3 regions of the Paenibacillus sp. 1-8 genome follow, and region 3 is predicted to be linked to each of the others. Evidence: riboswitches for the same ligand, from Rfam matches in the RefSeq annotation. Region 3 holds a riboswitch; each other region holds the start of a gene.
The links. A riboswitch is a leader RNA that binds a small molecule or an ion and turns the genes downstream of it on or off. The one in region 3 is predicted to bind cyclic di-GMP.
Positions count from the first base shown of each region.

Region 1: another riboswitch for cyclic di-GMP. It lies ahead of AC0WRU_RS05845 (glycosyl hydrolase); the one in region 3 lies ahead of AC0WRU_RS02565 (transglutaminase family protein).
Region 2: another riboswitch for cyclic di-GMP. It lies ahead of AC0WRU_RS12930 (non-ribosomal peptide synthetase); the one in region 3 lies ahead of AC0WRU_RS02565 (transglutaminase family protein).

Region 1 covers NZ_CM149995.1:1,255,840-1,266,160, forward strand. The annotation lists gene AC0WRU_RS05810 (glycosyltransferase family 2 protein) at 1-545, shown strand, start outside; gene AC0WRU_RS05815 (glycosyltransferase family 4 protein) at 532-1,719, shown strand; gene AC0WRU_RS05820 (glycosyltransferase family 4 protein) at 1,713-2,861, shown strand; gene AC0WRU_RS05825 (glycosyltransferase) at 2,890-3,990, shown strand; gene AC0WRU_RS05830 (UDP-glucose dehydrogenase family protein) at 3,996-5,324, shown strand; gene AC0WRU_RS05835 (hypothetical protein) at 5,696-5,893, shown strand; gene AC0WRU_RS05840 (sugar phosphate nucleotidyltransferase) at 6,062-7,438, shown strand; cyclic di-GMP riboswitch class I at 7,591-7,671, shown strand; gene AC0WRU_RS05845 (glycosyl hydrolase) at 7,652-9,277, shown strand; gene AC0WRU_RS05850 (hypothetical protein) at 9,327-10,321, shown strand, end outside.
Region 2 covers NZ_CM149995.1:2,853,059-2,863,379, forward strand. The annotation lists gene AC0WRU_RS12930 (non-ribosomal peptide synthetase) at 1-7,208, opposite strand, end outside; cyclic di-GMP riboswitch class I at 7,320-7,409, opposite strand; gene AC0WRU_RS12935 (aldo/keto reductase) at 7,974-8,984, opposite strand; gene AC0WRU_RS12940 (type IA DNA topoisomerase) at 9,345-10,321, opposite strand, start outside.
Region 3 covers NZ_CM149995.1:550,710-561,030, forward strand. The annotation lists gene AC0WRU_RS02555 (collagen binding domain-containing protein) at 1-1,904, opposite strand, end outside; gene AC0WRU_RS02560 (class D sortase) at 2,120-2,746, opposite strand; gene AC0WRU_RS02565 (transglutaminase family protein) at 3,044-3,850, opposite strand; cyclic di-GMP riboswitch class I at 3,864-3,945, opposite strand; cyclic di-GMP riboswitch class I at 3,988-4,069, opposite strand; gene AC0WRU_RS02570 (AraC family transcriptional regulator) at 4,169-5,056, opposite strand; gene AC0WRU_RS02575 (DUF2089 family protein) at 5,931-6,236, shown strand; gene AC0WRU_RS02580 (hypothetical protein) at 6,476-7,090, opposite strand; gene AC0WRU_RS02585 (copper amine oxidase N-terminal domain-containing protein) at 7,638-8,552, shown strand; gene AC0WRU_RS02590 (DUF445 domain-containing protein) at 9,064-10,320, shown strand.

The sequences.
Region 1 (10,321 bases), 710 kb from region 3:
TTCTTGGAGATTTGTTGAAGATCAAGGAAACGCTCCATGATCCAGCCAAAGCATACTCTGTGTTTCGAATTGGTGATTTTCTGGGCAAATGGATGAACAAAGGCGAGTATTTGGTTCGTCTGTACAATCGGCGTATTTACGGCATTACAAATAGTCTTGTTCATGAAATGCCGGATGTAGCCTCTTCCCAGATCATCAATCTGGAGGGCGTGTTATGGCACTATGGCTTCCGCAGCATCAGTGATCATATGACCCGTTTTAACAAGTACACAGACCTCGAAGCGGAGACGGCATTTAACAAAGGCAGATCCTTTCGGATTACCAGATTGTTGTTGCGGCCTCCAGCCCGCTTTGTGCAGAAGTATTTTGTTCAAGGCTTATACCGCAAGGGATTGGCAGGTTTTGCAGTGGCGGTCTTCTGGGTGATGTATGAGTTTCTAGTCTGCTTCAAGCATTATGAGCTGACGAAGCGGCGGAAAAAAATAGAGATTGTGGAAGACGAACAGACCGAGCAGAAAGGAGAAACCAGCTATGTTGTACAATAACGGATTTCGCATTGCAGCAACAGGGCTTAGCTGGCCGTCCTTGCAGCCCGGCGGTTTAAACACCTACTTCAAATCCATCTGTGAGCAACTGGCGGAACAAAATACGCTGGATGCTTTAATCTGTAGCGATGAGAAGCCGCAAGTGCCTGACAGTATCCGAATTCATTCGATTGGCAGCAAGCAGCAATCCATCTGGAAGCGTCGAGAGCTGATGCAAAAATATGCAGCAACGCTGTTCGACAAGCAGCCGATAGATGTGCTGTACTCCCATTTTGCCCCCTATGGTGTCGGACCGGCGCTGGAGGCGAAAAAACGGGGAATTCCGGTAGTCACCACCTTCCACGGCCCATGGACAGAGGAAATGAAGATTGAAGGGCAAGGACTCAAGCATCTGCTGAAAACGACGTTGGCCAAATCCATTGAAATGAAGGCTTATGGTCTGGCGGACAAATTTGTAGTGCTGAGCGAAACCTTTCGGGATATTTTGCATGAGCATTATAAGGTTCCACTCAGCAAAATCCATATCATTCCCGGTGCAGCGAATGTAGAAAGGTTCCATCCGGCAGAGGATCGGGGTACGGTGCGGGAACGGCTGAATTTGCCACAGAATGCGACGATTGTGCTGACCGTCCGTCGTCTTGTTAACCGAATGGGACTGTTGCAACTGCTGGAAGCATGGCGGCGGGTCACCGAGCGTCATCCTGATCATCTGCTGTTGATTGGCGGGAAGGGACCTCTGATGGAGGAACTGGCCTCCAAGGTGGCAGAATACAATCTTCATAATCATGTGAGATTGCTTGGGTATGTATCGGATGAGGAACTCCCCCTGTATCATCAGGCATCGAATATGTTCGTTGTGCCGACACAGGCGCTGGAGGGTTTCGGTCTGATCACGGTGGAGGCGATGGCCTCGGGGCTGCCGGTGATGGCGACTCCTGTAGGCGGCAACAAGGAAATTTTAAGTGGATTCCGTCCGGAGCTGTTGTTCCGGGGAACAGACAGCGAAGCCATTGCGGAAGGACTGCTGCGTGTGCTGGATAACCGCGAAGCCCTTCCTGACGCACGGGAATGCAGGGACCATGTCCTGAGCAAATATACGTGGGGGCATGTGGCGGAGCAGGTGGAAGATGTGTTCCGGCAGGCCCTTGACAGAAAGGCGGCGGCAAAATGCTGAGAATAGCTTATATTGACCACACGGCAAGATGGAGCGGCGGCGAAGTCGCTTTGTATAACATACTGACGAACATCGGGGAACATATCGATCCGCTCGTCATTTTGGCGGAGGAAGGTGATTTGGCAGATCGCCTCCGGCAACGTGACATTGATGTGCGTATCGTTCCGCTGGATGATTCTATCCGCAATCGGGGGCGAAATGCCGTCAATCTGGGTGCGCCTGCGGCAGCCTACCGGCTGTTGGCTTATGGGAAAAAGCTTGCACCTTTGCTGCGCGAGGAAAAGGTCGTGTGTGTTCACACGAATTCGCTCAAGTCGGCGTTCTACGGCGCAGTAGCCGCGAAGACAGCGAAGGTGCCGTTGATCTGGCATATTCGTGACCATATCGGCCCGCCGTACCTGAAGCCGATTGTCGCCAAAGGCATTCGCCTGATGTCCCGCTTTTTGCCTAACGGCGTCATTGCCAACTCCAAGTCCACGCTAAGTGCGCTGGAGCTGCCCCCGGACAAAAAGACGCTCGTCGTCTACTCGGCATTTGCCAAAGCGATTACGGCTCGTGATGTGACCGCAAATTCACGTGACGATGACTCGTTTAACGTCGTATTGGTCGGCAGACTGGCAGAGTGGAAGGGACAGCACATTTTACTGGAAGCGGCGCGCTCTTTTTTACCGGATAAGCGTGTGAAATTTTGGCTGGCTGGAGATGCGCTGTTCGGCGAAGAGGAATACAAACGCCGTCTGGAATCCACAATGCGCGAATACGGATTAGACAACGTCAATTTACTTGGACACGTCGATGACATTCAGGGCCTGATGCAGCGCTGTGATCTGCTCATTCACACCTCCATCACACCGGAGCCGTTTGGGCAGGTCATTATTGAAGGCATGGCCGCAGGTCTGCCGGTGATTGCTTCGAATGAGGGTGGACCCAAGGAAACCGTCGTACCGAACGAAACCGGGCTGCTTATTGAACCGGGTGATCCAGCCAAGCTGGAAGAAGCCATCCGCTGGATGCTGGAGCATCCACAGGAACGTCAGCAAATGGGCGATAAGGGGATGGAACGGGTCAAGAAGCATTTTGTTATCGAGAACACGGTTAAGGATATAGTTCATTACTATAAGGGTTTGTTGGCAGGAGTCTGACCGACATTCGCGTTAAAGGATGATTCAGATGAAAATAGCGATAGCACACGATTACTTAATCCAAATGGGCGGAGCGGAAAGGGTGGTAGAGGTATTCCACGATATGTATCCGGAGGCTCCAATCTTCACAACGGTGTTCAGCGACGACCGCCTGTCGAACAACTTGAAGGATGCAGACATAAGAGCCACCTGGCTACAAAACATCCCTGGAGTGAAGGCCAATTTCAAAGGAGTGCTGCCGCTGTACCCCATCGCTATCCGTGATTTCGACTTTAGGGATTTCGACATTGTTCTAAGCTCCAGCAGCGCATTTATGAAAAGCATCCAGGTACCTAAACATACGTTTCACATTTGTTACTGTCACACACCGATGCGGTTTGCCTGGGATTACGATACATATATGGCCCGGCAGTCCAAATCCAACCTGCTCAAAAGCATGCTAAAGCTTTACATGAATCGGTTGAAAACATGGGATGCCAAAACTTCTCGCAACGTAAACCAGTTTGTCGCCAATTCTTCCGTCGTCCAACGGAGAATTCTGCACTATTACCAACGGGAGTCGGATGTCATTTTCCCTCCTGTTAATACATCCCGTTTCCAACGTGCTACAAGCATTGGTGACTATTACCTAATCGTATCCCGGTTAGTGTCCTACAAGCGCGTTGACCTGGCGATTGAGGCATTCAAGCGCAATGGTCTCAAGCTGCGCATTGTCGGTGAAGGACCGGATCGTAAAAGACTGGAAGGCATGGCCTCTCCGAACATTGAGTTTCTTGGCAGACTTGAAGACGAAGAGGTCAACAAGCTGATGGCAGAATGCCGGGCGCTCGTTTTTCCGGGGGAAGAGGACTTCGGTATCACGCCTCTGGAGGCGAACGCAGCCGGACGGCCTGTTATCGCTTATCAGGGCGGGGGAGCGCTGGATACCATCGTTCCGAATGTGAATGGTGTATTTTTCCGCAGACATCAGGTAGAGGATGTGCTGGAGGCGGTCGCCAAGGTCGAGCAGCATGCATGGGATGTGGACGGAATCATTAGCCATGCACGCAAATTTGATGAAGATACGTTCAAGGATCATTTCAAAAAGTATGTAGAGCAAGCCTATGTGAACTTTCTAAAAGGAGGATGAACGGTATGAAGCTGGCTGTAATCGGTACTGGATACGTTGGGCTCGTCTCGGGCGTGTGTTTTGCACATAAAGGTAATGAGGTGATTTGTGTCGATCTGGAGCAGCACAAAATCGACATGCTGAACCGGGCGGAATCTCCTATTTATGAACCGGGCATTGAGGAATTGATCGCGTTAAATCTGGAAGCGGGTCGTTTGGAGTTTACTTCGGATTTGGCTGACGCGGTTCGACGCTCGGATATCGTTATTTTGGCGGTAGGTACGCCTTCTCTGGCTAACGGTGAAGCGAATCTGTCCTATATTGAGCAGGCGGCTGCTGATGTCGGGAAGGCCATGAACGGGTATAAAATTATTATGACCAAGAGCACGGTCCCTGTCGGAACGAACGAAAAGATCAAGGACGTGCTGGCTCGTCATACGAGTTTGTCCTTCGATATCGTATCCGCTCCGGAATTTTTGAGAGAAGGCTCTGCCATCAATGATACACTCCATCCGGATCGCATCATTATCGGTTTGGACAACACGGGGCTGCGTGAAACGATGGTTACGTTGCATCAGGTGTTCACGGATAACATTTATGTGACGGATATCCGCAGTGCCGAGATGATCAAATACGCATCCAATGCATTTCTGGCGACCAAAATTTCGTTTATCAACGAAATCGCCAATATTTGCGAAAAGGTGGGCGCGGATGTCACCTGTGTGGCTGACGGTATGGGGATGGACAAACGAATCGGGTCCTCTTTCCTGCAAGCAGGGATCGGGTACGGGGGCTCTTGCTTCCCGAAAGACACGAATGCGCTCATCCAAATTGCGGGCAACGTAGACTATGAATTTAAGCTGTTAAAATCGGTGGTCGAGGTGAACACCGACCAGCGTTTCATGATCGTATCCAAGCTGCGCGAATCGCTGGGTCAACTGCATGGCGTGCCGATTGGCATTTGGGGCTTGGCCTTCAAGCCGAATACAGACGATATCCGCGAGGCTCCGGCACTGGAAATCATCGAAACGCTGATCCAGGCAGGCGCTATTGTGAAGCTGTATGATCCGATTGCGATGGAAAAATTCAAGGAGCGCGTGGATCACCCGAATATTGTATGGTGCTCCTCTCCGCAGCAAGCCGCCGAAGGATGCGACGCGGTCTGCCTGCTGACCGATTGGGAAGAGTTCAAGAACGTCAATCTCGTACAATTGGCTTCCATTTTGCACAAGCCAGTCCTGATTGACGGTCGTAACGTATTTACTGAGGAGCAGATTCAAGGCTCCGGGCTAGAATACTACTCTGTGGGTCGTCCGCGGATGAGTGGGTGGAACAGAGATAAGGTTGAAGCCTAAAAAGTGATGGATTTAAAAGTGAAACATTAAAAAGTGACTGTGGTGGTGTTGGAGGCGCTGCGCGTGCAGATTGTTCTTTCGATTGCTGTTACCCCCGGATTTTCTTGATTGTATAAAACATTCAAAGGTTAAAATCCGGGGATAAAGGCAAACGCTCCGCTTCTTCAGAACAATTCTGCCCGCTCCGCTAACTTTTACCGCATGGAGTCACAATTTTTAACCCCCACCTTATAGGGGGAGGTAGGAAGGGCGTATCCGAAGGAGCGGCGCGGTGATACCGCTCCTTCGGATCAAGGCTGCCATGCGGCTGAGCCACTCCGCTACTGTGGCTTAAGACCCTCCATTACAGTTGCGATACGCAAGCTTTTGAAGTGGTATTAGCGGTTACCGAAGGCAAGCGTGGCAGGGCTGAACGTTACTTGAAGCCTGCAAGCACGACAGGCAAGCGCGCGTGCACGCGCGTTTACAGGCTGACCGGACTAATCATGTCCGGTCGTGCCTTTTGCAATACACGGTATGATCGGCATGATGCATATTTGAGTAGCGCAGGGATGGATTTGAATCTGTAGAAGCGGAGCGTTCGCCTTTGGACCGGGATTCAAACCTTTATACGATTTTATATAATCGAGTGAATCCCGGTCCAACAGCGATCGTAAGATCAAATCCATCCCGTAGCGGGCTACTCAACCGTGCACCATCCGATCAACTACCCAATTATAGAGAGGAAGTGGAGAGTTATGAAGCTCGTACTTTTGTCTGGTGGTTCCGGTAAAAGATTATGGCCTTTGTCCAACGATTCCCGTTCCAAACAATTTTTGAAGGTGCTGGAGAGTCCGGAGGGGAATTCGGAATCCATGGTGCAACGGGTGTGGAGACAACTGGGGGATAACGGCTTGTCTGAATCCTCGTTCATTGCAACAGGGAGAGCGCAGGTCGAAATGATTCAGAGTCAGGTTGGGCAGGATACGCGCATCATTGTTGAGCCGGAACGAAGAGATACCTTTCCCGCCATTGCGTTGACAGCGACCTATCTATATTCCATCGCTGGTGTTTCGCCCGATGAAATTGTTGCTATATTGCCGGTAGACCCCTATGTAGAGGATGCTTTCTTTGCTACCGTCGCCCAGTTGGAGCATACTCTCCAGGAGAGTGAAGGCAAGCTTGCGTTAATCGGGGTTGTCCCTTCTTATCCTTCTGAGAAATACGGTTACATTATACCGAAAAACGATGCCACACAAGGTAGCACAGGCTACCGTGAAGTGAGCCATTTTCAAGAGAAACCCGACCGGGAGCAGGCGGAGCGTCTGATTGAACGCAATGCTCTATGGAACTGCGGGGTTTTTGCATTCAAATTAGGTTATTTGCTTGATATCTTGGCATCCAAAGGATTGCCGCTGAACTATGAAGAAATGCAAAAGCAATATTCTTCTCTGGAAAAAATCAGCTTTGACTACGCGGTAGTCGAGAAGGAGAAGGATATCGTTGTTCTTCCGTATGATGGCTTCTGGAAGGACTTGGGTACCTGGAACACCTTGACGGAAGAAATGTCCCATCAGCAAGTGGGCAGAGGTGTAGTAACAGAGGATTGTGTCAATACGAGCCTCATCAATGAACTGGACATTCCCGTGGCGATTATTGGAACGAATGATCTGATCGTAGCTGCCAGCCCGGATGGCATCCTTGTGACTAATAAGGCAGAAAGTCCGCGCATCAAGGAAGTGCTCAAAGCACACAATCAGCGTCCAATGTACGAAGAGCGCCGTTGGGGGCATTATCGGGTAGTGGATTATGTGAAGTATGACGAGGGCAACGAGGTATTGACCAAGCGAATCCGTGTGCTGCAAGGAAAAAATATCAGCTACCAACTTCATTTCAAACGGAGTGAAATTTGGACCATTATTAGCGGTGAAGCGGAAATTATTTTGAATGAAAAGCTGCACAAGGTGAGGGCTGGTGATGTGGTTCGCATTCCAGAAGGGACGAAGCATAGCATTTTGGCCGTGACCGATGTGGAATTGATCGAGGTACAGACAGGTTCTGAGCTGGTCGAAGAGGATATTGTCCGCTTTTGCATGGATTGGGATGAAATTTCCCGTCACCAGTTTATTTCATAAATCTTTCGTAAAAATGAAAAAAGACTCATTTATGAAGTTTTTTAGCCCGAACTGTCGAAAATACGCAAAAATCTGTAAATTTATGAACATGACCTATTAAATTTTGGTAAAAAAAAGTCGATACTTAGGGTAAGAAGGAATCCAAACTCCTTCCACGATAAACGCAGCCCTGTTGAAAGGCAGGTACGCAAAGCTAAAGGGCCTTCCGTGAGGATGGCAGCCTGGCTACCGAAAGGAAGAGCGAGAGTGAGCCCCTATTTTACCCCTGTGAATCGATGGATACGCAGTGTACTCCCCGTTGTTATGCTTTTTTCTTTGTTGCCCGTCGGTTTTGGTGAATCTCTGTCCGTGGCGAATGCTGCCACATTACAGCCTGTTAATTCGGACGCTTCTGCTGAGACCCGTGAACTATACAGCTATTTGATCAGCATCTCGGGGAAAAAAATGGTCACGGGTCAACATGATTATTTGGAAAGTCCGGATGAATTAAGCAACAAGGTCCAAAAAATCAGTCAGGCGTATGCTGGTGTACATGGCTACGAGATGGGAGCCATCTCCGGCCAGTCCGCCGCTACGGAGGCAGCACAACGTAAAAATGTCGTCGATAGCGCCATACGTTGGAGTAGAGCTGGCGGCATGGTTACGATGACTTATCATGAACCGTTGCCGGGTAAGCCACTGACTTGGGCCAATGTGCAGGCGAAAGTAAGCCAGGCGGAGTTCAACAAATACGTGACGCCGGGTACTACGCAGTATAATCTTCTCATTGCCGATCTGGATAAGGTCGCTGTATCGTTAAAGCAGCTTCGTGATGCGGGCGTTCCGGTATTATGGAGACCTTACCACGAGATGAACGGCGACTGGTTCTGGTGGGGAAACAAAAACAATTTCAATCAGCTATGGAATATCATGTATGACCGTTTTGTAAACACGCATCAACTGAACAATCTGCTGTGGGTATGGAGTCCGAATGCGCCTAATTCGTACACCTTCCCATATACCCCGAAATATCCGGGGGATGACAAAGTGGATATTTTGGCTGTAGACATCTACAGCAATGATTTTAAGCAAAGCCATTACGAAGAACTGCTCGGATTGGCACGGAATAAGCCGATTGCCATTGGGGAACACGGTGAGGTGCCTAGTCCCGAGGTGATGCAGGCTCAGCCTAAATGGGTGTATTCCATGACCTGGGGCAAGATGCTGACCGAAAATAACACGACGGATCAGATTCAGGATTATATGAATGATTCGGCAAGCTTGACGCGGGATGATGTGAAAGAAGGGTTAGCTGCGATGAAACAACCTGATACGGAGCTACCGACCGTACCGGACACGGGGCCAAACGATCCAACTCCGGCTCCGCCAGTGGTAAGTAAACCAGCCCCGCCTTCCGTTCCGGATATGGTCTACGCGAACGGGGTGCGGGGTGAATATTTTAACAGCATGGATCTGGACGGCACCGCTGTTTTGGTTCGGACAGACAGTAAGCTGGATTATAACTGGCGTGCCTCCTCGCCGGATCCCAAGGTGAAGGCTGATCAGTTCTCGGTCCGCTGGACGGGCAAAATCAAGCCGCAATACAGTGAGACCTATACGTTTACCACGATATCCGATGATGGTATTCGTGTATGGATAGACGGCAAGCTGATTATTGACAGTTGGTTCAAACAAAGCTGGACTGAACGCAAGGGCAGCATTACCTTGCAAGCAGGAAAAATAGCAGATCTGAAAGTTGAATATTATGATGAAACAGGCGATGCAATGGCACGTCTGATGTGGGAAAGTCAGCATGAAGCGAAAGCGGTGATCCCCGGCAACGCTTTGTTTCTTCCTTGATATATACTCTTTCCCCGCCAAAAATTTTGAGGAGAGAGGGTGGAACACAATGATGAAAAAATGGTTGACCCAAAGGTATATAGTAGTATTGGCCGGGCTACTGGGGGTCGCAGCTATAGCGATGATCGCCTGGTTTATTCATACGCCTCCCAAGAGTGAAGAACTTCAGACGGATAAAGTAGCGGCGGCCAGCCCGATATGGAAGCTCGGTCAGCAGGATGACTCTTCAGCAGAATTTAAGGGTGTAGTCGGTAAGGACAATGTCAATATTTCTGCGGCCTCTACCGAGTCGTCTGCTAAAGGAACATCGTCAGCGATGTCCGTAGCAGGAAGTACAGCGGCTCCGGTATTGCTCAGCAGTGGAGATATTCCTCCCGGTCTAAATGCGTCCACGAATCCTGAGCTGTCACTTCAGTACAAGCTCGATCAGGTTCCTCCGAACGGGGTGATATTCCGTGTACGGATTTTGGATGCGGGCAAAGCCGTTCCTCAAATGGTTGTATTTTCAAATCATCAGTTGTCTGGCATCATTCAGATTGCCGGGGTTGCCGGCACAGGCAGTGCATATAATTTCAAAAGCAATTACGAGCTATATATACCTAAAGAGCAATTGCAAAGCGGTGTTAACGTACTCAAGCTAAAGACAGCGCGCTGCCTATACTGCTCCTCTACTGAAGATAAAAATGTGTGGTGGACTTGGGATGACTTGAGCTTGGAGACGTTAACTTCACCTGCGACCGAGCCGATACACGGTAAATATATACTGACCGGAACGAATGTCAATAATAAAGAATTTTATTATGATGAGGGTGCAGTTAAACATTTACCATATGTTCTCAAATGGCTGGGAATTGCGTATAGCGGCAATGTCATGAGAGTCACTTGTGCCAGTAATGTAAACAAGGCCTGCACAGACGTGGGAGATTACTACCAAACGTTGAAGCAGTATAATATGCAATCGTCAGCTTTGTATTTGTATACAGGCGATATCAAGCTGCAAAAAGACGGCTCCCTGCCGGAGACGGCCAAGCAGAAATTGCGCGA
Region 2 (10,321 bases), 2.3 Mb from region 3:
TCCCTGGCGATCACCGCCACTTCCCGGACAAGCGGATGCTTCATTAGCTGCGCTTCGATTTCCCCCAGCTCAATGCGGAAGCCGCGAATTTTCACCTGATCGTCGATTCTTCCCAAAAATTCGATATTCCCGTCCGGCAGCCAGCGCACCAGATCGCCCGTACGGTACAGCTTCTCTCCAGCTTCGTAAGGATTCGCCACAAACTTCTCCGCCGTCAGCTCCGGCCGGTGCAGATACCCCCTGGCCAATCCGTCTCCCGCAATGCACATTTCCCCGGCTGCTCCCAGCGGCAGCAGCTTTTGATGTGTATCCATAATGTAAATTCGAGTATTGGCAATCGGTTTTCCAATCGGTACCGATGGATACCCCATATCCTCTCCCCGGTACGTCCACGCGGTTGCAATTACGCTCGATTCGCTCGGACCATAGGCGTTCATATACTCCACGCTGTCCTTCCACCGCATAACCAGCTCTTTGGTAATCGCTGATCCGCCTGTCACCAGTTTTTTCAGCGTCGGCAGCCTGTCCGGCTCAATCCCTGCCAGATAGGTAGGCGGCAGCAGCGCAATCGTAATTTGGTTTTCGTTCATGAAGCGTGCAAATTCATTCAGATTATTAATAATATCCCGCGAAACCAGATACAGCGTTCCACCTCCCAGCAAAATCGTGAACATTTCCCAAACCGAGGCATCAAACGAACTGCTGGCAAATTGCAGCATCCGGTCCGATCCATCCACGCCCCATTGTTCCTGGAAGAAATGCTGGAGGTTGATGATTCCCCGGTGTTCTACCATGACCCCTTTGGGTTTCCCCGTAGATCCCGAGGTATAAATGATATAAGCCAAATCCTCCGGATTGTTAACTGGCTCCGGATTGGCACGGTCTAGCTCTATATACCTCAGGCTTGCGTCATCCAAGTCCATGATGGCCCCGTGATAGGTGAGCTTGTCCCGGAGATGCTTTTGCGTCAGTACAATGGACGCGCCGCTGTCCTCCAGCATGTAGTGAATCCGTTCCTCCGGATAATTCGGATCTATCGGCAGGTAGGCTCCGCCCGCTTTGAGTGTTCCCAGGATGCCTATGACCATTTCCATGGAACGCTCCGCCATGATGGCGATGATATCGTTCGGCTTCACTCCACGCTCTCTCAAAACAATGGCCAGCCGATTCGCCTGCTCGTTCAGCTCCCGGTAGGTCAGCGTTTGCTCTCCCCAGACCAAAGCCGGGTGATCTGCTCTTTGCTTCGCTCGTTCCTCAAACAGTCCCTGAATCGTGTGATCCTTTAGATATTCCGCCTCCGTGCGGTTAAAATCACGGAGCTGCACGCTGCTCTCTTCCTCCGGTACGATCTCGATATCTTCAATCCTCATCTTTGGACAACGGATGATTTCACGGATGATCATTTTAGTCTGCCCGGCTACCCGCTCCATAAAGCCTCTGTCATAGACCAAGCTATTGTAGCGGAATTTAATCTGCAAATCGTTCTCAGGCACAACAATGAAATTAAAATCAAAATTCGTCTGTTCGGAGACCTTTGTGGACAGAATCCTCAAATCTGTTCCGTGGTCACCCTGTCCTTTGTCAGCTTCCTCTATCGGATAGTTTTCAAAGGCCAGCAGGTTTTGCACCAATCCGCCTCCATGGGCGGTCCGCGACTGAATTTCCGCCAGTGGATAATAGTGATGCTGCTCCGATGCCCATGCCTCCTGCTGCAGTTTGGCAACCAGGGCTGAAAAGCTTTCTTCCTTCTCTGCCCGGACTCTGACAGGAATCGTATTGATAAACAGCCCTACCATCTGTTCAACGCCTTGAATTTCTGCCGGTCTTCCCGAGACAACCGTTCCGAACACCACATCCTGGGTATTGTTGTACCGTTGCAGCAGGATTCCCCATACGGCCTGTATCACCGTACTTAACGTGGCGCCGTTTTCTCTTGCGATTCTCTCCAAACTCGCCTTCATTTCCTTATTTATCGTAAAATCGTATTCCTCCTGAATGTATCCCGGATTAGCTATACCACTTTTGATTTTAGGCAGCAGCGCTGGCTGTTCGTACTCTGTCAGATAATTCTCCCAGTAATCCGCCGTCTCCCGGTCATCCCTTTGTTCCAGCCACTGAATATATTGACGATAAGGATACACCGTGCCTAATTGCGGTATGCTTCCTTTATGAAGCGCACTGTAAATTTCCAGCAGCTCTTTAAATACAATGCCAAGACACCATCCATCCATAATGATATGATGAAAACTCAAAATGAAACGGTAGCTGTCGGCACTCACTCTAATCAAGGCAAATCTGATCAGCGGCTCCCGGGTGAGGTCAAAGCCCTTTTCTCTATCCTTGTCCAAATAGGCTTGGAGATAGTTTTCTTTCTCTTCCTCCGTCAAGAAGGAAATATACTCGAAAAACATTTCAGCCGATCTGTCCTTTAAAACGACCTGAACCGGTTTTTCCACCTTCTCATAAACAAAGGCGGTCCGCAAAATATCGTGTCTTTGAATCACCTGCTGGAAAGCACGCTCAAACAAGCTTCTATCGATCTTACCCTGCAAACTGATTACGACTTGCTCAAAATACGCATGAGAGTTTTGTTCTCTGAGAAAGTGGTAGAGCATTCCCGACTGCATAGGGGTCAGTGTATAAATATCCGTGATATTGGGCTTAGAATCCCCCAGCGCGCGATATACCTCTTCTACCTCCGCCGTCGTAATGTTGCTGGAACTTACATCACTGGCTGTCAGTTCCGTATATTCCTGTGATACGCAATGCTCGATAATTTGCTCCAGATTGCGCTTAAAGCCTTCTGCCACTGTGATCAGCGTGGCCTTTTCATATTCGTGCTTGTGATAGGCGAAACTCAGCCGCAGCTTTCCATCAGTCACCCTTCCGTTAATGTCCAAGCAGTAAGGTCTTTGCATGTCGGGTGAAATCGTCTCATCGGCAAGAACATCGGAGATGGTAAATATATCGGCATCGATATCCTGGTCAAACTGCCCCAGGTAATTGAAGCTGATCTCAGGGTGCAAATTAAACCTTAAGATTTCCTCGTTCCGAGGGAACGTCTGGTATTTTAAAATGCCGTAGCCGATGCCTTTTTGCGGAATGCGCCGGAGGCTTTCTTTAACGGCTTTAAGCCGGGAAGACACGTTCTTGACGCCTGCCATATCCAAAATCACAGGGTATTGGGCGGTAAACCAGCCTACGGTTCTGCTGATATCCATATCCTGAATGATTTCTTCCCGTCCGTGTCCTTCCAGGTTAACAAGCACCTTATCTTCTCCTGTCCATTCCCGAATAGCCTCTCCCAATGCCGTCAAAAGAACATCGTTGATTTCAGTATTGTAAGCCTTATTCACTTCTCTAAGCAGCTTGGCGGTTTCAACTTCATCCAGCACGATTTCGATATGATCGCTATCCATATATTTTCTGCCATGAACGGAATGATCCTTGGGAATTGGCTTGATTTCATTCTGCTCCAGCTCGGACCAATACGTGATTTCTTGCAGAAGCTCCCCGCTGCCGGCATACGTATAAAGTTGTTCAGACCATGCCAGGAAAGAGTCCGTTTTCCCTCTGAATGTGACTTCTTCCCCCTTCTCCGCCTGTCGGTATCCTGTAGAAATATCCTCAAAAAGAATCCGCCAAGAAATCCCGTCAACCACCAGGTGGTGAATACTTACGCACAGATAGTCACCGTCTTTCGTTTTGAACAAGCCCGCTTGCATCAGAGGTCCACATTCTAAATCCATGCGGGACTGAAGCTGGGCGGCTTCTTCCTTTACGGAGCTATCATATATATCATCATTTGTAAGATCCTTTACCTCCAGCGAATATAGTTCGCCTTCCGTGCCCCGGTTGAACAGAACCACCTGTCCCGCCTTCTCACGCACTACAATACGCAAAGCATCATGGTGTTCCACCAAGCCATCGAACACTTTTCTTAACACCTTTTCGTCAAAGCCCTGTTTCCTATGTAACAGAACAGACTGGTTGAAGTGATGTTTTGCTGCAAAAGGCTGCTCAAAAAACCAGCTTTGGATGGGAGTGAGCATAATTTCCCCTGTTACCATTCCTTGAAAAGCAGTATGTTCGACAGATTGTACATAGGCACTCAATTGTTCAATCACAGGATGGTCAAAAAGCTCCTTTAGTTGCAGCTTTAGCTTATAATCGTGAAGCTTGGACACGATCTGGATGGCTTTAATAGAATCTCCCCCCAGATTCAGAAAGTGATCCTTAATGCCTACCCGTTCGACTTTCAGGACTTTTTCCCATATTTCAGCCAATATCTCCTCTATTTTGTCTCTCGGTGCCGCGTATTCCTCCGTTGCATTCACGCTCAGATCGGGCTCGGGCAATGCCTTTCGGTCAATTTTTCCGCTCGGAGTCATCGGCATGTCATCCAGCTGCATAAAGCTGGACGGCACCATATAATCAGGCAACTCCTGCATAAGCTGTTCCCGCAACTCTTCCGCTCCCGGTTCGCCCTCTGCTGTAAAATACGCCGCCAGATACTTCTCGCCTTGCTTGTCTTCCCTCGCGATCACCGCCACTTCCCGGACAAGCGGATGCTTCATTAGCTGCGCTTCGATTTCACCCAGCTCAATGCGGAAGCCCCGAATTTTCACCTGATCGTCGATTCTTCCCAAAAATTCGATATTCCCGTCCGGCAGCCAGCGTACCAGATCGCCTGTCCGGTACAGCTTCTCTCCAGCCTCGTAAGGATTCGCCACAAACTTCTCCGCCGTCAGCTCCGGCCGGTGCAGATACCCCCTGGCCAATCCGTCTCCCGCAATGCACATTTCCCCGGCTGCTCCCAGCGGCAGCAGCTTTTGATGTGTATCCATAATGTAAATTCGAGTATTGGCAATCGGTTTTCCAATCGGTACCGATGGATACCCCATATCCTCTCCCCGGTACGTCCACGCGGTTGCAATTACGCTCGATTCGCTCGGACCATAGGCGTTCATATACTCCACGCTGTCCTTCCACCGCATAACCAGCTCTTTGGTAATCGCTGATCCGCCTGTCACCAGTTTTTTCAGCGTCGGCAGCCTGTCCGGCTCAATCCCTGCCAGATAGGTAGGCGGCAGCAGCGCAATCGTAATTTGGTTTTCGTTCATGAAGCGTGCAAATTCATTCAGATTATTAATAATATCCCGCGAAACCAGATACAGCGTTCCACCTCCCAGCAAAATCGTGAACATTTCCCAAACCGAGGCATCAAACGAACTGCTGGCAAATTGCAGCATCCGGTCCGATCCATCCACGCCCCATTGTTCCTGGAAGAAATGCTGGAGGTTGATGATTCCCCGGTGTTCTACCATGACCCCTTTGGGTTTCCCCGTAGATCCCGAGGTATAAATGATATAAGCCAAATCCTCCGGATTGTTAACTGGCTCCGGATTGGCACGGTCTAGCTCTATATACCTCAGGCTTGCGTCATCCAAGTCCATGATGGCCCCGTGATAGGTGAGCTTGTCCCGGAGATGCTTTTGCGTCAGTACAATGGACGCGCCGCTGTCCTCCAGCATGTAGTGAATCCGTTCCTCCGGATAATTCGGATCTATCGGCAGGTAGGCTCCGCCCGCTTTGAGTGTTCCCAGGATGCCTATGACCATTTCCATGGAACGCTCCGCCATGATGGCGATGATATCGTTCGGCTTCACTCCACGCTCTCTCAAGACAATGGCCAGCCGATTCACCTGCTCGTTCAGCTCCCGGTAGGTCAGCGTTTGTTCTCCCCAGACCAAAGCCAGATGATCTGCTCTTTGCTTCGCTCGTTCCTCAAACAACCCGTGGATCGTTTGATCCTTCGGATATTCCGCCTCCGTATGGTTAAGACCGCGAACTAGCGTACTCCTTTCTTCCTCTGGCACGATTTCGATTTGCGAAATAAGAGTTTCACTTTGCTCCATGACTTGAGCAAATAAATATTCAAAGTGGGAGATAACGTTCTCAATGGGGATGAATCTTTCAAAAGCCTGTATCTGATAGTCAAAATTAACGGCTACATCCGCTTCACCTTCTTGTCCCCATATCAGGAGATTGAGTGCATTTCTTTCATGATGATGCGGCATACTTACAATCCGGCTTGCTGCGCCGATCAATGCTTCTCTCGTTTCCTGTTCTTCGAAAGAAAGCGATATATCAAACAGTTTGCCTTTCTCATTGCTATTCTCGTAAACCGCCCGGTAAATTTCACCGAAAGACATTTTCTGATGACGATAGCATTGCATAAGCTCACGTTTGATGCTCTTGATCAGTTCTTTGAAGCTTATATCTTTCTCGGGGCTGATCCGCAGCGGCAGCACGTTGGCGAAATGTCCCATAGTCTGCTTATATTTCGCTTTGCTCCGATTAAAAACCGGGACGCCGATCACCATTTCGTTCCGATTGCAAATCCTGCTGAAATATAGGAACAGTATGCCTAAAAAATAATGGAACGACGAGCATCCTTCCTCCTTGCAAAATTCAATCATTTGATTGTATAACGCCTTGGTTATAGTTAAGGTTCGCCGATCACTCCAAACGGAATCGCCGTCACCATCATCGATATCCATGCCTCTGCTCAACAGAGGCTCGGGAATGGTCAGATATTTGTTCTGCCAGAACGCCCTGTCTTTTAAAAAGGCCGGAGAATTCAGATAATTCTGATTATCGGAAATAAAATCGGCATAGGAATAGACCGTTCTGTTCATTTCGCCATTTCCTTGCGCCAATTTATTGTAATTGTCAAACATTTGACTGATTAAGAGAGCAAATCCCCATCCATCGATCACCAAATGATGAACTTTAAGTAAAATGAAGTATGTGTTCGGGGCACCTTTCAACAAAACAAATTGAAAATAGAAGTCCTCTGGTTGAAAAGGCTTTAAAAATTCCTTCTTCATCCAATTGATGCAAAAAGAGTTTGGGTTTTCCTTCACCGAGAAATCATGAAACGGAACTTCATAGTCAGCTTCCGGCAAAAATGTTAAATAAGGCTCTCCCTTTTTATCGATAAAACGGGCACTGAGGGAATCATTTTGCCTGATTAATAACTGCATGGACTGCCTAATAATAGCCGTATTTAGGTTTCCTTTAACCTCAACATACCCACCGATATTGTAAATGGGCTTCGCTGGGTACATGCACTGTTCGAACCATATATCTTTCTGATAGGAACTTAACGGATACTCCTTGACACTTATTACGCTCGTTTGCATAAAATTACCTCCTATTGTTAATCATTTCATGCGTTCTACTCCTACAAATAAAAGAAGCCTGTTCCCATATATAAAAGCACAGGAACAGACAGCAGACTTCGCCCGGTTTCCTTCGGCAACCTGGCAATCATGGCTGTTTAATCCAGCTTTAGACCCATGGCTTTGTGTCCACCACTTTCGAGGTGTTTACGATTAACGGGAAATACATTCGTATATTTTTACATCTTTTGAGCATGCTCTTATGCTTCTTCCTCCTGCATTCGGTAGGAGCTGACCTTGAGTTCTCAAAACATTTACCTTGATATAGTTTTACAATACGTTGTTAGCTGCTGATTAAAACACATCAGCAAGCCACTAAATTCCTGTCATCCGACAACTCCAGTTCATATTACTTAATTTCTCACCCCCAAGATTCAGAGATAACAACCTGCACAACTTTAGCGGCTTAGCTTTTTTTAAAATGATGGATTTGTGATCCACCTAAAAATGACGTTTCAAAGCTTCTCTCGCATTCGATGTTTCGCCGAAAATAGCGACGTGAGTGTACACGGGGAGTGAAGGACAGTTGGAGTGCAACTTCGGAAGAGTAAAACGTGCTTTTTCCAACATTTTTAAGAGAAAGCCAAAATCAAACCAGGAAAACAAGAGGGAACCCCCTCTCCAACTGATTAAGAGCAAGTAAGCTTACTGCGGAGGATATATCCAAGGTCTAGTCACAAAGCGTAGCACCCCGAAGAACGGAATATTCCACTATTTGAGCCATGATCACTTTGATCTCAGCACTTGGTTGGAAACGTGGCTGACCATCTCAATCTCACCGACTGTCAAGGTAAACTGCATCGCCTTCACATTTTCCACGGCATGATGTACTTTTGAAGCCCCAGGTATCGCAAATACATTCTCTCCGTGAGCGTTAATCAGCCAATTCAGGGCAATCTGCGTTGGCGTCACGTTATATTGTTGAGCCAGCTGTTCCAATGTTTCAATCAGTGGCTTCGATCTCCGCAGCCCCGAATCCCGGAATGCCGCCGTCCACTTGCGCGGACCCTTGATCGACTTGACCAGAGAAGGATTTTTATGGAATTTCCCACTTAAGATCCCCTGCATTAGCGGAGAGTATGCGATGATCGCCACGCCGAGTTCTTTGGCCGTGTCCAGAATTCCGTTCTGTTCGATTCTCCGGTCGAGTAGGCTGTATTTCACTTGATTCGAAACTAGGCGAAGGCCGTGTTCTTGCAGCACACGATCGGCTTCACGTATTTGTTGCGCGGAAAAGTTGCTTACGCCCACATATTTAATCTTTCCTTGCGCAACCAGTTTAGCCATCGCATTCATCACGGCGCCAACCGAAGCAAAGGAGTAAGGCGAATGCACCTGGTAGAGGTGAATCGTCCGTTGATCCAAATGGCGAATACGTTCATCAATCGTTGCTGTGATACTGCCTGCGGTCCGAAAGGCAGGCCACCATTTCGTAGCGATATTCGCCTGTTCCGCGAGCAGTCCTCCGATCTCATTCAGCGTGCCGGCCAGTAGCTGCTCAGACTGTCCGCCACCGTATGCTTCGGCGGTATCAAACCAATTAACTCCACCTTCTAAACTGGTCTGAACGATTTGCCGTATATCCTCCCGCCGCAGCACTGGCCAGAATTTCCCGACTATCCCTTTTCCATTGCTGAACTGCCAACACCCAAGCCCCAGCGGTGACAGCTTTAAATCCGAGTTGCCCAGCTTGCGTAATTGCAGTGAGCCTGCCACATTTACCGTTTTCTCTTCCACGATCCTTCCATCATCTCCCGTAAAAAAGTTTTCATGTGAAACGATTGCCTTCACGTTTTAAAGCACATAACACAACTTTTCTTCCTGATTTGCACAGTCCGCTTTGGGAAGTTTTTTGAACGCTATGCATAGAGTCTGCTTTATAAACTACCTAAAAAAACACTCTTGCATAACCCTTATTTGTTTTATCGGTTGGAAGCTTACAAATGTTTAATAAAATGTTATAGAATCATCTCTTATGGGGAATTTTGGTGTACGAAACATAAAAAAGATGACTCCTGATGAATTCAGAAATCATCTGATGGCAGCTAGAAAAGGCCTTCTTTTTTAAGCTGTCGAAAATCATACTCTGTACCTGTATCAGTTTTCCTCACGAACGCTAAGTTGCCCTGTACCTGCTTCATTCAGAACAATTCTTGCTTTGACGGTCGAACCATCCTTGCGTTTAAAAGATAACAACTGTGTCTGTCCCTTCGTCAACAGAGACTTGAGCATCGTTTCCGTAATCTGCTTGCCAGCATATTCCTTCCAGACGACGAAGCCGCAGCCTTGCTTGTAGTGGCTGCATCCATATCCTTTGCGGCCTTCGATAATGCTCCCGCCGCAATTCGACCGCGGGCAGTTGCCTAAAGTCTGCCTTTGGCCCGGCGAAGTGCCCGACGGCTCGGCGGACGAAGCTCGCGCTGCCCTCACGCCAGAGCTGCTTGCGCCTGCACTACGGGCGGCTACCTTACTACCCGAGCGTCTGCCTCTTGCTTCCTCACCAAATGCGTTTGCTGGAGCCGGTGGTTGCTGCCTCACCTTGTCAATGATGGATAAGGTAAACTTTTTAACGTTATCCATAAACTTTTCCTGGGCAGCTTCCCCCTTGGAAATTTGATGCAAACGGCGTTCCCATTGACCTGTCATTTCCGGCGAGGCAAGCAGGTCAACCCCCGCATGACGAATCAGGTCAATAGCCATTTTACCCTTATCCGTAATGAGGATCTTTTTACCCTTCATTTCAATGTAGCCAACCTTCTTCAACCGTTCAATCGTGGCAGCACGTGTCGCCGGCGTACCCAATCCCGCATCCTTCATAACCTCGCGCAGTTCCTCGTTCTCCATCTGCTTGCCTGCGCTTTCCATGGCTTTAAGCAACGTGCCCTCAGTGTAGCTTTTAGGCGGCTGCGTGGCTTTCTCTTTCATCTCGGCACGAGTGCAATCCACCGGACGACCTGCATCAATCTCAAACTTCTTGTCCGTCCATTCGTCCGTTTCCTCTTCTTCCTCTTTCTTCGGTGCTTTGCTCTTTTTTCCTTTATCCTGATCTGCCTTGCTCAGAACTACCTTCCAGC
Region 3 (10,321 bases):
TCGGCTGCAGCAGAGTAAGATGTTTCATTTTGTACCCATGAGATGGAAGCTTTATTCCAGAAATCCGGCTTGCTCGTATCTTTTTTCCATTCATTATTAAATGTTGTTGAATAGCTGATGGTATACGCATCCTGGATCGTTTTATGGAAACGTATCGTGAATCCTTGCTTATAGTCTTGTGATAAAGGAATCAGTTCATAATCTGCTGGTGATGTTAGTGTTGATTTTCCGTCTGCGCTTTGGATCTTTAATGTATCCGGTAAGAGAGCCAGACCGCCATTCGGAAACGTATCGTTGATCACAACCTGATTCATCGTGTATTTATCCGTATTGATGGCAATAACCCAGGGAATTGTTTTTGTGTTGTAGTTCGGTTCCTTGAAGCCTTTAACAATGACCCCGCTTTTTAGCTCGGTAGTAGTATCTTTGGTTACTCCATCAGACGTTACGGTATTCGTTATCCGTTCATTTTTAAGTACACGATCTATGGCCTTGGTTTGATAACGGATCGTGTATGCTGTCTCCACATCGGAGTTGAAGCGTAAATCGAAGCCGTTGGCCGTTTCATTGTTAACCAGTGAGACGGTATATTCGGAGGATGAAAGCTCCTCAGAAGTAGCTCCTTTGTACACTTTAAGCGAACCGGCCATGAGCTGCTGGCTTTTGTTGAAGCGGTCAGCTAACACGGCTTTCCCGGCGGGAATTTTCTTTTCGCCAAAATTATACTTGATCGCCCAGGATACCGTTTGAGTAACCGGGTCGTATTGCTCCATCTTTTTGGACAAAAATTCGCCGCGTTGAACGGTTACTGTAGCTGTTGCAGAAGCGTCTTTCGTATTGTTGCCTGAAAAAGTGGCTGTGTTGGAAAAACGAGATTCTTCGCTGGTGATGTTAGTGGAGTATTGGATTCGGTATGCGCTGCTGATGTTTCCATCTTTAAAACGGATGATGAAGCCGGTACCAGCCGAATCGGCTTCCAGCGTATACGTATCCTTATCCACCGGATCACGCAGCAAGGTTGAACCATCCACGTTGATTTGTAAATGGTATAACCGAATAGAATCCCTTACCAGCTCCAATCCTTGGGGAGTCGGGTCGGTGACTACAGCATGTTGAACCGTATCCAATTGTTTATTTACGTCAATCGTCCAATCAATCTGATGGGTTCCATTGGCTTTCCCTTGCTTATCCAAGGAAGAGCCTGCCGCAGGCTTGATATTTACGACTGCTGTTTGTACGCCCCCCTTGATCGGGATGGCGATAATGACCTCTGTACTGCCTTTTTCTATTTGCTTGCTGAACTCGGTCTTAACCTCCAGTTTTCCGCTGACATTGGAACGGCTCTCCACGTAATCGTTAAAAGTCATGACCACTTTGCCTTGGCGGTCTACTGTGAAATGGCCAACATTTCCATCTGTCGTAACCAAAGGAGAGGAGATATCTGTGTAGATTACAAATTGCTCGGGCAATTGAAAGGTAAAAGTGTCTCCGGCTTTGTACGTATTGTTGGGAAGCTCCCAGTCATAAATGAGATGGACTGCATCGTCAATGTCCAAGCGACTATCGGGATTGTATACCGCATCAATTACTTGACCAGTCGCATCGGTCAGGGTAAGTTTCGTTAAAATACTTGCTTGAGCAGCTTCTTCAGAATTTGTGGCGGCCGCTGCCTGAACAACAGGAGCTGGTAGGGAAGGAGGCTTCTGTTGTTCTGGTTCTATGACTGGTTCTGTTTCGGGTACTACGATATCATATACATCATTTGTAACGGTTCGCCCTGCCTCGGTTCCGGCAATCTCCGGCTGATCCGGGGCAGGAATTTGAGCATAAGCCTGTGTGATACCAAAAAAGCTTTGTATTGTGAGTAATAATGCAATAATCATTACATTCCATTTTTTTCTCATACTCTATTTAAGTCTCCTTGTCTAAAGATTACTGTATAAAGATTACTGTATATTGTATTCATGTCGGGGCGTTTATAGCATCCCTCCTTCTTTCCCGGAAGTAATATATTCAACGGACTAAGAGTCTGTCCAATGAAATAGAGATAACCCCTAACGCTGCAAATTAAGTAAATCTGAGCAGCAAGGGTGTTCGGATATGGCGAACAGATCCAGCTTTAGGTGCTTTGTCGGGCCTGAACAATGAGGCGATGTGTCGGATTTACAAGAGGGTCACATGTAATTAATGTGAGCAGCTTTTGATTTTCAAAGCTTTTCAGAACGGAGACGTCTGTAGGATCGACAATCGAAATTTTATAGACTGTATAACTATATTGTTCACCCTTGGTATTAATAATGATTTTATCTCCAATCTTTACCTCGTTCAGCCGATTAAATAAACGTCCTGCTGTACGCGCACGGTGGGCTGCTATGGCGGCGTTTCCTGTCTGACCCAGAGCTGCCGTTTCCGACATGTGTACAGATGCGTGCTTCATATTATCCCAAGTTGCACCCTCCAGCACAGGAAGCTTCAAATCAATACGATTAATGCTAATGGTGGCAATGGGGAGTTGCTTAGGGTCTGGTTCATTTGCGGGTACCGAAGGACCTCGTGTGGTTTCGATGCCCGTGTTATCTCCAAGCTTGCTGGACAAGCGCTTATAGCCGTCGATAATGCTAGGGTTCAGTACTTCTGCCTCTTTCAAAAGCTCGCTCTGCTTCCGATCTTCGTTCCATTCATTGGCTTTAGGAAACAAAATAATGAGTATTCCCAAGGCGATGAACAAGTATGATAGCTTACGCAATCTAAAAAACCTCCCTAACTTATGTAAGGTGTATCACATACTGATTTTAAAAATCCTCCCTTTCCATTTAGTGTAGTCTGAGAAAGGGTGCAGGTGTAGATTCAGGCACAATGCTATCTAATACCGGGTTTACATCATCCACAGCCTTCACATTAATGGCCCAGTCAAATTAGTATATTCAACACGGTAGGTTTTAAATGACTGACTAGGTATACAATACCTTCCTTATCTCAACAATTTCTCAACAAGAATAGAAAAAAGCCCTGATCGCAGTGATCAGGGCTTTCTAAAAAAAAATTAATATTGCTTTGTTTTTGTGTATTTGGAGGGTTCTTTGGCCATTGCAAACTTCTGTTTACCGCTTTTTAGAGCGGCATCTACTGTAGTGTCAACGATAACCCATTGATTGTTGATATTGACTTCATTCCAAGCGTGGTAGGTATTCACATAGGAGGATTCGCCCATAACCAGTTTCGTTGGAACATCCACACTTCGAAGCATGGCGGCGAACAGTGAAGCGTATCCATAGCAAATATCTTTTTGCGAAACTAGTGTACGATCAATTTGTGGAAGATAGTCGGGTGATAAGGAAAAAGGTTGGTTGGAATCGTATTTAATATGACTAATGACATACTCGTAAATACGTTTCACCTTTTCATCATCTGTCGTTGCACCCTTGGTTAATTCCTTGGCTTTCCGAATCGCCTGATTCGTATCGCTCCAGTCAATATTTTGAATAGAATTGAGGTATATGGTTTTACTGTCATTCAAATTTAACTGGACCGTTTCTTCACCTATCACTTTATACTGATTGCCAGTTAGCTGTTCCAATAAACGAATGTTATAATTGCCATTGCCCATTTGAAGAGCGAATGCTTCCTCAGGTTTGCTCGAATTCAGATAATAAGAGTATTTCTCCGCATCCTTGGTAATTACGATCTTGGTTTTGACATTGGACTTGACAGGATAACGTATATTAACAATACCGTGGTTTACGTTGTTTTGATTCAGCCATGCCTGACTTTCGGCAGCAAATGCTGTCGTATGTAGGGGGATGGATAATAAAAATACTAAAATTAGTAAAAAAGACGACATTTTCCTCATAGAAAAACTTCCTTTCGGCGGCCAGGCTGCCATCTTAAAAAGAAGGCCCTATAGCTTTGCGTCCCTGCCTTTCGACAGGTTTGCTATTATCGTATAAAGTTTTTCAGGAAAAAAAGACACGACAAAAAGCCTCTCCAACCGGTAGCTGGCTACCATCTTAAAAAAGAAGGCCCTGTAGCTTTGCGTCCCTGCCTTTCGACAGGTTTGCCATTTATCCTGAACAGTCTATATCTATCATTCTATCAGTTAGGCTTCCGATCAGGCAAGCACAATCTCAGATTTTCTCTGTTTTTCGACAAAGTCATCCGATAGATGAGTTTATAGTTTTGCACGATTTCCCCATTTTTTGCGGAAGGAATGTGGGGTTTCTCCGACATGTTCCTTGAATAGGTTGATAAAATGGCTGGTATTGGGAATCCCTACAAACCGTGCGATATCCACAATGGATTCGTCACTGGTTTTAAGCCAGCCTTGAGCCGCTGTGATGCGGACATTAATGAGATAATCGATAGGAGAAAATCCGATCTGTTTCTTGAAGTTTTTAGCGAGATTAAATTTGTTTAACTCAAACATGTCTGCCAGCGAATCCAGCGTAATTCGCTCACTGTAGGATCGATCCAAATATTGCTGAACCTTGCGTATCTCGGTGATCGTATCCTGGTTTACATACGGATGATCGTAAGGGTGCTGCAAAATATACGTCAGCAACTCACCGATGAGTCTGGATGTAAGCAACTCAGCAGAGAAGCTTCTGTCAGATTGTACGTATAACAGGGAACGCAGCTTGTCCGATATGGTGCATGGATCGTTGAGTGATATTACAGGCTTGTTTTGCTTGGCAAATTGTTCGTAGAAATTGTCGATCAGATTGCCGTACACATGTACACTGATAAACTCCCATGCTTCATGACCAGCGGTGCTGTACTGTACGTATTCCTCACAACTAACGAAAAACATATCATGAGGCTTCAATATGTATTTTTTCTCCCGGTACAGTAATTCCCCTTGTCCTGATAACGTAAAAACGAGCAGAAACGAGGTGAGTTCCTTCCGTTCCATGGCATAAGCAGATGTTTTTTTGAAATAACCTATTTCCTGTATATAAAAAAGGGATTGCTTGGCAAAAGCGGAGGGAGTACGTGCAATGACGACTGGATCGCTGCTCCAAGGGGTCCCATTCCTGTTGTTTTTTTGGTCTGTTGTCATATTCAATTCCTTTACAAAAGAGCAAATTTATCAAGCTAATCACTGTTTGTTTAACAAAACAATATGGTGGTTTACACATGATTTCCTATGAATACGGTTTATTTTATCACATCACATAAATGCATGTAGCGAATAATATTTTGAATTATTTTCCATTCGAATTCAGGTGTACTATTATGGTGAAAACAGCCTCGTTTCCTCCATATTTTTAACTCATTCATCCATACGAAAAAGTTAAATCATCTTGAAAAAATTTGGAGATGCCATGGGTTCAATTCATTTCTGGAATAAAATCCAGGAAAGGATGCTAAAGGTATTCTATGCCCATTCCACCTTCCGACGCGCATATCCTTTTGTTTTGAAAAAAATGGGTCTTTGTTCTAGCGAAATAGTTCATTAGGCTTATCATGAAGAAAATTAGATTGGGTCCAATGTTGTGATGTTGTTCACGAACATGTAGATCCAAAAGAGAGATAAATGCGAATATGTGCATACAAAATTACGCAATAAGTGAGCCCACTTGATTGCGCATTTTGTATTCGTTATATAAACTACTTTAGGGAAAATAAACCTAGAAGTTGAAGTTGTCGAGAGTGCTCCAATGCGTTCGTTTTAGCAAGCTCGCATAAATAGTCATTATCATTCAATTTCCCATCAAAAAAACATCCTCACAAACGTATACGTTTGCATCAACTTTTTCTTATCTGTGCCCCTCGAAAGACGATTTGTTTCCGTTGACACGGGACAGTCTATGTTCATACGTTGTTTTTTTACTCGTTTCCTAAATATAATTAAAACAAATAATAAGTATTAACTTTAACATAATTAAAGAATAACATAATATTATAAAAGAAATACCACGTAGGGGGTTTTTATGACAATTAGAATTATCCCTGAATGGATGGTCAATCTTGATGATGAGGACGTAGCATTTATCAAAAACTTCGTTTTGGAATCAGGGTCACTTAAACAGATTGCATCAATATATAAGGTAACATATCCTACAGTAAGACTTCGATTAGATCGTTTAATTCAAAAAATAAACATAACTGAAAATGAGGATAAAGACATATTCGTTTCTCTTATCAAACGATTGGCATTAGATGATCGGATTGATTTTACAACAGCCAAATTACTTGTTAACGAATATAAAAAATCAATAAATAAAGGGGAGAATTAGTATGACGGTTACGTTTTTTTGATAATTTTCTTGATTCTATTTGTCACATTGCTTATTTGGGGGAGCTCAACTTTTAAAACAAAAATCGATTTAAAACGATCTGAGACCCACTTTTATTGGAGAAAAACGACCATTTTAACCCTCTTCAAAAAAACAGGGGGTTTCTCGACAGCCTGAATGAAAATAACTCCATAATTATATGGAGTTATTTTCATTCTTTTACTTTTTAATTGTAAATCTTATGCTCGATCCAAACGAGTTGCCAGCGGGAAGTTTTGTAAAACATAGAAATGATCTGCACTGCCTGCGTCACCCAAAACGCGCGAAGCAGTTGTGGACAAACTTGAAGTCCAAGCTTTGTACTGTGTACCCGCAGTGTCCATGCGAAGCTGCGGAGAAGAGTAAGTAGCTTGACTGAATGTGTTAAAGCCACTGTCTTCCACACCGTGTACCAGCTTTACTGTGTTGTAAGTGCTCAGTCGCTTCAAAGCGTCAGCCGTTGCGGTAACTTCGGTAGCCCAGTCGATAGGCTTGCTATTAATGTACAACGTTGCTTTTTTGGTGCCGTGGTTATACACGAGTTTCATATCAACCGTTTGTCCTGGACTCAGGAAGGATACAGGTCTGGAACGTACACCTTCTTTATCGGCGTCAACGACACCGTTGATGAATACTTTGAAGCCTACACCAGCCTTGTAGGAAATACCGGCTTCAATTGCGGATTTACCAATTCCCATGTACCAGTCAACATATCCATCGTTAGTATGAATACTGGAAGGGATAGTAAGCTTTGCTGTCAATCCTGTGTAATTGGCTGCGGTTGTCTCTGCAACGATTCCTGCGTGTCTGTTCATATTAATATCTACTCCTTATAATGTTTTTTGAGAAGATTTTTTACTGTTTTCTCTTCTCATATATATAGGAGTTTTTTTAATATGTTTTACAACCATACTTCAAAACTTGTTGACTATAACTCGAAATAAGCGGTTGACTTCCCAAATAAATGTTTTTAAGAGATTAGAACCATAATCAGTTTAAGAGTGTTATAGATTGAAATTGTAGCCAGCCGCTAATATATGATATTGAGCTTGTTTTTTGTTTTAACTATTCACATGAATTTAAAAATTCACATAAGAACTGCAAAAGCAAAACGGTTCTCTAAAAACAAAGGCAGTTGCCTTTGTCTATTTATACCTACATTAGTGATAAGGATACTCTAAAAAATTCGCGGAAGGACGCGATGAAAACATCATCCAACCATGCAGTGCACCATATGTGAAATATGATTATGAAGATAGATTGGAAATCACCATATCAAATTTATGAAATTTCCTAGTATGTGTAACTTTTTGGTATAATATACGTCTGAATATACACAATACTATTAAGGAGACTAAAATTATGAATACATTTTCCAAAGCGGCTCTTGCATCTGCAATATCCTTTAGCATGCTTGCCAGCGGTGTTCCTGGCGTTTCTGCGGCAGCTTCCAAGTCAATTATTGTGCAAGTGAATAACGAACCTGTGTCAGGGGATGCAGACCCATATATTGAGAATGGTTCCACGTTGGTGGCATTGAATATGTTAAGATCAATTCCTAGTGTAACGATCAGCTGGAACAACACTTCTAAAACGGTAACTGTAGATAATAACGGAACAAAATCGACACTGGTGGCTGGTAAAAAAGAGGCAATGGTAGGTGGGAAAAAAGTAACGCTATCTACCTCTTCTGTAATGAAAAAGGGTCGTGTTATGGTACCGTTGCGTTTCATTGCAGATGCGTCCGGATCTCAAGTGTACTGGAATGCTCCAGATCGTACAGTTTACGTAGCTAAACCGACAGAAGATATGCTGAAAGAAATCCAATCTAGCGATATTTCTTTAGCTCGTCATGGTGCATACGATCTTCCACGTATTGCGAAAGTTAATGTACTGCAAGGTGAAGAAGGGGATAGTATGAATTACATTCGCTACTTCCCAAAAAACCAATCCAGCGAATTTTTCGAACAACATATGGACATTGTGAATTACTATCGTATCATTGACACACATGTAGAGCTGCTCTGGTCTGCAAGACTGAATCTGCAACAGGAAGCTAAAAATGCAAGTCTGCCGTTCCTCACCAACAAAATTGTTGAACAAAGTGGCAAAATGCCAACGATCCAAAAGGGCGTTGTTTATTATAATTATAGCGTTCCGGGTGGCACCACGTTCGGAACTATTGATAAAGCCGGTAAAAAAACTCGTCTGGGTGAAGCGACCGAAGATCAGGCGAAGCAAATGTTCTTCTCTATTCCAGAAGAAGAACAACTATAAAAAGAGAAATGTCAGAAAAAACTCACAATATGAGTTCTCAGATTGCCAATAGAGGACGTCCTGGGCAATTAGGGCGTCCTATTCTTCGTACATAGGTTTCCCCAAGTCTTGATGGTGCCCCATAACGCTATGCCAGGGCTGGGCGTGTCCCATTCGTTATCGCCTGAGCGCGCGCTTTTACAAGCCGGATAACTGGGCAACCCGGCCAATCGGCCCGTCCGCCGATTAGTGAGTCAATGGGTCGAGTCATCCTGTTCCCGCAGTGTGCTTTGACAAGCAAGGTGCCACTCCTGATCAGACCATGAAATTATAAAATGATCAAATCCATGAGCGACGAGCTACCGTTTGGGGCTATAATGTTTGATGTACTCCCGAAACAGCTCACTTTTGGGGCGAGCTTTTACAGGAAATAGAGTGCCGTTAGCTTTGGAATTCACACGGGCAATGATATGATGGGTAATACAGATATTAGTGTGTTACTTACTCGACAGTCAACTTGGAGGATTATAGGATGGGAAAACCAAAAAATACGAAAATCGCAGCGGCTTGGTCGCTCGTTATTCTGGGAGCGGGCTTTGCAGCTACGTTGCCTTTTCAGCAATATGGCTGGGCTCGGTTGTTAGCAGGTGCTTTCGAGGCCGGACTTGTCGGAGGACTGGCGGACTGGTTCGCCGTCACCGCATTGTTCCGTCACCCGCTGGGCATTCCGATTCCGCACACGGCGCTTCTCCCCAAAAACAGGGACAAGCTCACGAATGCACTGGTGAGTACGGTGGAAAATAACTTGCTGGGCAAAGACAGTATCGCATCTAAAATTGCCGATATCCGGCTGGCCGATTTGATGCTGGGTGGTGTGGAAAAGGGCTTGCGCACGCCGGAAGCGGCCGCATCCGTAGATATTCTCGCCAAACGGCTGGTTCGGTCGCTTCCGCTTGCGGAGCTGGCCCCGGTAATTGCGGCCGAGATCAAGCGGCAGGTGACAGACTTCGACGCCGGACCGCTGCTGGAGGCGCTTGCCCGTCAAACCAGTGAGAAGGGCTATGACCGCCGCGCGCTGGATTACACGCTGGAGCAGGCTGAATCTTGGCTTTTGAAGCCGGAAACGGGCTACACGCTGGGTACCTTGGGAATGCAGGCTGTGAGCGGTTTGCAGGTGAGCGGGCTGATGCAATTTGCCCTGAACGCATTCCTTGGCTATCTGAACGAAGAGCGCATGGGTGAAATGATTCGCCATTTCCTGCTGGATCAGGTTGCAGAGCTGCAAAGGGAAGAACATCCGCGCCGTCAGGCCGTGCTGGACGGTCTGAAAACACAGCTGACCCGTCTGGCGGCGAAAGATACGGTTCAGGAAGGATTGAACAGCTGGAAGAACAACCTTGTTGATACCTGGGAAGGCGATGCGTCGGTGCTCAGTAAGATAGAAGAGCTGCGCGTACGCTTATTGGACTATATGGAAGACGGCAGCTATGTGCCGACCTATATTTTGCCGCTACTGGATCGAATGCTGGCTGATTTGAGAGGGAATACCGAGCTGCTGGACAAGATCAATTCTAGAATTGTGGCAGGCATTACCGAGCTGGTGGAAGCCAACCACAGTCGGATTGGTAATCTGGTACGCGAAAATGTAGATAAAATGGATAACGATTCCCTGATTGCTCTGATGGAGGACAAGCTGGGGCAGGACTTGCAGTGGATACGTATTAACGGCGCGGTTACCGGCTTCCTGATCGGTATTGTCCTGACAGGTATCCGTATGCTGATCGGTTGAT